2 regions of the Micromonospora salmantinae genome follow, and region 1 is predicted to be linked to the other one. Evidence: riboswitches for the same ligand, from Rfam matches in the RefSeq annotation. Region 1 holds a riboswitch; the other holds the start of a gene.
What was found. A riboswitch is a leader RNA that binds a small molecule or an ion and turns the genes downstream of it on or off. The one in region 1 is predicted to bind cobalamin.
Positions count from the first base shown of each region.

Region 2: linked by a shared signal. The riboswitch ahead of cobN (cobaltochelatase subunit CobN) and the one ahead of PSH03_RS19245 (acyl-CoA thioesterase) in region 1 are both predicted to bind cobalamin.

Region 1 covers NZ_JAKKFG010000023.1:193,837-197,188, forward strand. Annotated here, with positions in the region: gene PSH03_RS19240 (copper resistance CopC family protein) at 1-1,517, opposite strand, end outside; cobalamin riboswitch at 1,647-1,859, shown strand; gene PSH03_RS19245 (acyl-CoA thioesterase) at 1,940-2,416, shown strand; gene PSH03_RS19250 (zinc-dependent alcohol dehydrogenase family protein) at 2,525-3,352, shown strand, end outside.
Region 2 covers NZ_JAKKFG010000029.1:433-3,784, reverse strand. Annotated here, with positions in the region: gene cobN (cobaltochelatase subunit CobN) at 1-1,675, opposite strand, end outside; cobalamin riboswitch at 1,935-2,111, opposite strand; gene PSH03_RS21460 (MBL fold metallo-hydrolase) at 2,428-3,144, shown strand; gene PSH03_RS21455 (hypothetical protein) at 3,152-3,352, opposite strand, start outside.

The DNA of each region.
Region 1 (3,352 bases):
CGGTCGGTCCCGACGATGCGGAACCGGTAGTCGGCGCGTACACCAGGGGGTTGGGACCGCTCCAGCGGCTGCAGGGTGTACCCACCGGCGCTGACCGTCGTCCCGGTCGCCAGCGTCGCGCCCGGCGCGTCGTCACCCCGATGCGTGTGCGGCCCCGTACCAGCCGGGTGTTGGTGCCCGTCGGTCGCGGAGCCCACCTGCCCCGAGTCGGACGCTCCACCGGCCGACGGTCGTGCGTTGCCGGTCGCCGGACTCTCGTCGGCGGTGCCGATACGGGCCAGCCCGAACCCGGCCAACAGGGCCACCACCAGCCCGCCGACGAACAGCGCCAGGTGGGTGTTGCTCAGCCGGGACCCAGGCGTCGCGGCGGCGAGGTCCGTGTCGGGCCGTGGCCCGGGGTCGACCGTCGGCTCGCCGTCCGTGTTGGCGAGGGCCTCGGTCACCTGATCGGTAGGCGTCGGCTCGACGGTGACGCCCGTGCGGGCCGTGACGACCGTGTCGCCCTTGCGCGCCGCCGGCACGGTGGCGGGCCGCTGCCTGTCGCTCGCGGTACGCGCGACGACGCCGGTCGCCGCGCCGGCCCTGCCCCCGCCGACCTTGCCAGCGCCGACCTTGCCCCCGACGGTCTTGTCCCCGGCAGCCTTGCCGCCGACGGTCTTGTCCCCGGCAGCCTTGCCGCCGACGGTCTTGCCAGTGCCGGCCCTGTTCGTGGCACGGGCGCCACCGCCGCGTCGACCGGAGGTCGCCGCCGAGGTACGGCCCCGGCCGGTGGGTGTGCCGGCGGATCGGCGACGCCAGACGACGAACCCGGCCACCGCCCCGACCGCCGCGACCGCCGCCGCCCAGCCGGCCCAGGCCGGTGCCCCGGGACCGCTCTCCTCGGTCGACCCGGTCGACGGGGCCGCCGCAGCCGGCGGGGTCGACGGATCGTCCGCGGTGGTCGGCACCGCCGAGGCCTGCCCGGACGTGTTGTGCTGCTCGGTGGCGGCCACCAGCGCCGGGTCCGGTTGGGTCGATGGCGGGCTCCACCCCTTCGGCGCTGCCGTCACCCGCCCGTCGTAGCGGAAGGTCAGGGTGCCCCGCACGGTGTCGCCGTCCGAGGCGACCGACAGGTAGCTCACCGAGTACTGGCCCTTTGCGGGCAGGTGGGCGACGGACACCACCGCGGGGAACCCCGTCGTGTACTCCCGTGGCTCGAACTGCCCGTTGACCAGGAAGTACTCCCGCACCGGCTTTTCCAGCGGCTTCGGCTCCCCCTGCGACCAGCCGTTGTCGACACGGGCGCCGCCCGGGGCGGTGATAGTGAAGAACGCGTTGGCGGCGGCCTTCTCGGTGAAGTACAGCCGCACCTCCGTCAACGGCTCGCGCACGGTGGCGCCGCTCGCCGGTGTGGACGTGGCGAGGGTCCCGTGCGCCGCGGCGGGCTGGGCGGACGCGAGGAGGGCGACAGCCGAGGCGAGGAGGAACGCGAGGAGGCCCGAGACCACCCGCCCGCAAGTCTGGGGGAGACGACGCATCTGGATATCCTCACCCTCGCGAGACTTTTTTCAATAGGTGGCGATCTTCTTCCTCGGACGACAAAAGTTGACGATGAGGCCGTCCGCCGCCGCGGCAGGACGCCCTCGTGGACAGATCCCCTGGCCAGCTATGCTGCCGACGGCGCTGGTTCGCCCCGTCGTGACCGGCTGGGCGTCGTAAGAGGGAACCGGTGGAAATCCGGGGCTGCCCCGCAGCGGTGAGTGGGAACGACCGCCGTCATCAGCACTGGGCCAACGGCCTGGGAAGCGACGGCCAGTAGGGGACCGGCGCGACCGGTCAGGCCCGCGAGTCCGAAGACCTGCCGGCGCCGCGTACACAACCGTGTGCGCTGCCGTCGGCCTCGCGGGTGGGCTGAGCGGGTGACGGGCCGTGCGTGTGGTGCACGGCCAGGTCCTCGCCAGTGTGTGTCCGCGACCCGGCGGTGTGGTTTCCCGACCAGCACCACACCAACCTGATGGGTACGGTGCACGGCGGCCGGATCCTCAACCTCATCGACTCCGTCGCCGGTGTGGTCGCCGCCCGACACTCCGACGGGCCGGCGGTGACCGCCGCCATCGACGAGACGGCGTTCCTCCGCGCGGTGCGGGTCGGCGACGTCGTGCACGTCGACGCCCGGATCACCTGGGCCGGCCGCAGCGCGATGGAGGTGGCCGTCAAGGTGACCGCCGACCGGTGGGACCGGGCGGTGCCTCCCACCGACGTGGCAACCGCCCACCTGGTCATGGTCGCCATCGACGACGACGGCCAGCCTCGTACCGTGCCGCCGCTGCTACCGGAGACCGACGGGGACCGCCGACGGTACCGGGAGGCGGAGATCCGCCGGAAGCACCGACTGGCGTTGCGACGCGCGCTACTCGATGGTGCCGAAGACGACTGACCCACACTCGGTCCGCCCGTCGCGGCGCCGGCGCGGTCCGAGGAACCCGCCCCGCCGCCGACCCGGTCGGATAGCGTCCACGTGAAGCCTCGATCACGGAGAGTATGGATGGTTATGCGCGCCGCGTTGTTGCGGGAGTTCGACGCTCCGCTGACGGTCGAGGAGATCGATCAACCCGCCCCCGAGCGCGGGCAGGTGCTGGTGCGGATCGTCGCCAGCGGGGTCAACCCGCTCGACACGAAGATCCAGGCAGGAAAGGCCGCGCACGCGCGTGTCGAGCTGCCCGCGGTGCTCGGCCTGGACCTTGCCGGCGTCGTCGCGGCGGTCGGCGCGGACGTGGCCGGCTTCGAGCCGGGAGACGAGGTGTATGGGCTGTGCGGGGGCGTCGGCGACCTACAGGGCTCGCTGGCCGAGTACGCCGCCGTGGACGCTCGACTGCTGGCCCACAAGCCGAGGAGCCTCTCGATGCGGGAGGCCGCCGCGTTGCCCCTGGCGGCGGTCACCTCCTGGGAGGGGCTGGTCGACCGGGCCGGAGTCCGCGCCGGGCAGAAGGTCCTGGTGCACGGAGGCGCCGGAGGTGTCGGGTACGTGGGTGTGCAACTTGCCCAGGCGCGAGGCGCCGAGGCGTACGCCACGGGCGGGCCGGCGAGCCTGCGGGTGATCGAGAGTCTGGGTGCCGTGCCGATCGACTACACAGCGAGCAAGGTCGAGGAGTACGTCGAGAGGTACACCGGCGGCGAGGGATTCGACATCGTCGTCGACAACGTCGGCGGCGCGACGCTCGACGCCTCGTTCGCGGCGGTACGCACCTACCACGGGCACGTCGTCAGCGCACTGGGCTGGGGCTCACACTCGCTCGCCCCGCTGTCGTTCCGGGGTGCGACCTACTCCGGCGTGTTCACCCTGCTGCCGATGCTCACCGGGCGGGGCCGGGAA
Region 2 (3,352 bases), on a different contig from region 1:
TGGCCTGGGTGCCCTCGCCGGGGTCGTTGACGATGAACGGGTACACCAGCGGCAGGTCGCCCAGGACCGCGTCGGGCGCGCAGTCCGCGGCCAGGCCGAGGCCCTTGCCGGGCAGCCACTCCAGGGTGCCGTGCTTGCCCAGGTGCACCACGGCGTCCGCGCCGAAGCCGCCGTCCGCGGCGGGCGCTGTCAACCAGCGGTACGCGGCCAGGTAGTGGTGGCTGGGCGGCAGGTCCGGGTCGTGGTAGATGGCGATCGGGTTCTCCCCGAAGCCGCGGGGCGGCTGGATCAGCAGCACCACGTTGCCGAAGCGCAGCCCGGCGAGCACGATGTCGCCGCCCTCGGTGTACAGCTCGCCCGGCGGCTCACCCCAGTGCTCCCGCATCCGCTCGCGCAGCTCGGCCGGGACCTGGTCGAACCAACGTCGGTACGTCGGCCCGGGTATCCGGGCCTCGGCGGCGGCCAACTGCTCCGGGGTGAGCCACTCCACGTCGTGACCACCGGCGGCGATCAGCGAGTGGATCAGCGCGTCGCCGTCGTCGGGCGGTGGCGCGTCACCCAGGTCGTAGCCGGCCCCGGCCAGCGCGGCGAACAGCCGGACCGCCGAGGCCGGGGTGTCCAACCCGACGGCGTTACCGACCCGCGAGTGCTTGGTGGGGTAGGAGCTGAGCACCACGGCGACCCGCTTGTCGGCGTGCGGCACGTACCGCAGCCGGGCGTGGCGCACCGCGATCCCGGCGACCCGGGCGGCCCGCTCAGGATCGGCGGCGTAGACCGAGAGCCCGTCGGCGTCGATCTGCTTGAACGAGAACGGCACCGACACGATCCGGCCGTCGAACTCGGGGATGGCCACCTGCATGGCGGCGTCCAGCGGGGACAGGCCGGCGTCGCTGTCGGCCCACTGCGCGCGGGTGCTGGTGAGGCAGAGCGCCTGGATGACCGGCACGTCCAGGGCGGCCAGGGCCCCGACGTCCCAGGCGTCCTCGTCGCCGCCACCGGAGGCGTCCGCGGCGACCGCACCGCCGGCCGCCAGCACCGTGACCAGCAGCGCGTCACAGCGGGCGAAGAGCCCGAGTGGGCCGGCGCCCGCGGTCAGCCCGCGCAGCGAGCCGCAGAAGATCGGCAGCGGGTTGCCGCCGGCTTTGTGGACCGCGTCCGCGAGCACGTCGACGAAGTCGGTGTTGCCGGCGAGGGCGTGCGCCCGGTAGAAGACGATCCCCACAGTGGGCCGATTCGGGTCGGCGGGGTGTTCGCCGTGCACGCCGTACGCCGGGGTGGGCGTGGGTGCGGCGAACCCCTCGCCGGTGAGCAGCACCGTGTCGGAGAGGAACCGGGCCAGCTGCCCCAGGTTGTCCGGGCCGCCCTCCACCAGGTACGCCAGCGACTGGGTGACGACCCCGGACGGCACTGTGGAGGTGGCCATCAGCTCCGCGTCGGGCAGCGCCTCACCGCCGAGCACTACCGTCGGCACGCCGGTGGCGAGCACCGCGGCGAGACCGTCCGGCCACGCCTGCCGACCGCCGAGCAGGCGTACGGCGACGAGGGCGACCCCGTCGAGCAGGGCGGGCACCTCCTCGGCGGTGACTCGGGCGGGGTTGGCCAACCGGTAGTCGGCACCGCTGGCGCGGGCGGCCAGCAGGTCGGTGTCGGCGGTGGACAGCAGCAGGATGCGCACGGCAGGCTCCGGAAAGTGACGCCCTGGGCCCTCACGGGGGGCGACCGGGGCGATGCGGGTGGGTACGGCGTCAGCCGGTACGACGGCCCGAGCGAACGGCGCCCCGACGCATGCGTCGGGGCCGGTCAGCGCCGGGCGATCAGCTCAGCGGTGCCGGTGGCCGGTGTCCTTGGAATGCACTGCCTGCAGCGCGATACGACGATAATCGTCGATGAATGAGACGCCGTGCGTCATCGGGTCCTCCTCGGGTGTCCACGCCCTGGGGTACGTCCCGACGGCCGAAGTATCCTGGCTTCCGGATCGACGCTCTCCCCCGGCCTTCCAACCGCAGACACACGGCCGTGACTCACGAGGGGGGATCGCTCCCCGGTGACAGTGGCGGGACCGCGTCGGATTCGCACCGACTTCCTTCACTGCCGTCAGGCCGCGAATGCTGCCACACCGCCGCGCCGCCGGTCAACGCCGGTCCGGCCCCGCCAGACGGGCGGCACTTATCGAGCTTCAACGATTGGTGCGGGCGCGGCTCCGCGCGACGCAATGCCCCAGATCAATGCCTGACGTCCTTTGCTCTGCTTACCTATGCGCACCGGGCACGGAGGGTCACCGGTGCAGATAGGCAAGCAGAGCAAAGGATGGCCGGACGAGCTCTGACCTGCGCCGACCCTCCGGCAGGGCGGTGCCGGCCGACACCCTCACGTAGGATCGGCGAACGCCACACCAGTGTCCGCGATCAATCTCGGAGGTCGATCACCATGATCGCCCCGCAGTTCCACCACCTTGCGGGCCGGGTCTGGCTCTGTCCGGGCGATCCCGACCCGGAGGCGGTCCAGGCCGGCGTCGCCGTCGTCGTCGACGAACGCGGCAGTGTGATGATCGACGCCGGGCAGAGCCCCGCGCACGCCCGCGCGATCCAGGCCGCGCTGGTCGCCGCCGGGCTTCCGGAGCCGCGCTGGCTGGTCTACACCCATCATCACTGGGACCACGTGTGGGGCGCCTGCGCCTGGCCCGGGGTGGAGATCGTCGGGCACGAGACAGCGGTGTCGCTGCTGCGCGCCGAGGCCGCCCGGCCGTGGAGCCACCGCTACCTGCAAGAGCAGGTACGTGCCGATCCCCGCCTGCGCCCGAGCTTTCAAGCCCGCGCACGCGCGATGGCGTCCTGGGAAGACTTCGCCATCCTGCCGCCAACTCGGACTTTCGCCGACGTGGACGAGCTGCCGGTCGGGGTTCGGCTACGCCACGTCGGCGGCGGGCACGCACCGGATTCGGCAGTGGTGCTGGTGCCCGACTCGGGGGTGATGCTGCTGGGCGACTGCTTCTACCCGCCGCCGGCGCACCTGCGCCGGCCGGAGGACGGCCTCGACGTCGACCTGGTCCGGCGACTGCTCGACAGCACCTACCACTGGTACGTCTCGAGCCACGCCGAGCCGATGACGCGTGAGCAGGTCGGCTCAACCCTCGATGCTGCCTGACCCAGCCTCAGCGGGCGTGGCGTTCCGGGTGGGCCCGGCTCCAGGTCCGCATCCGTTCCGGGTAGCCGGTGCGCGCCGCCTCGTACAGCGGCACCGCGTGCTTGCGGGCGATGGCCCCGGCCGCGCGGGGCGTTCCGGTACGGCGGCGGATCCACTCGCCGTCGTGGGCGATCGCCATCACCGTGGTGTCCGTCGCGGTCGTCTCCGG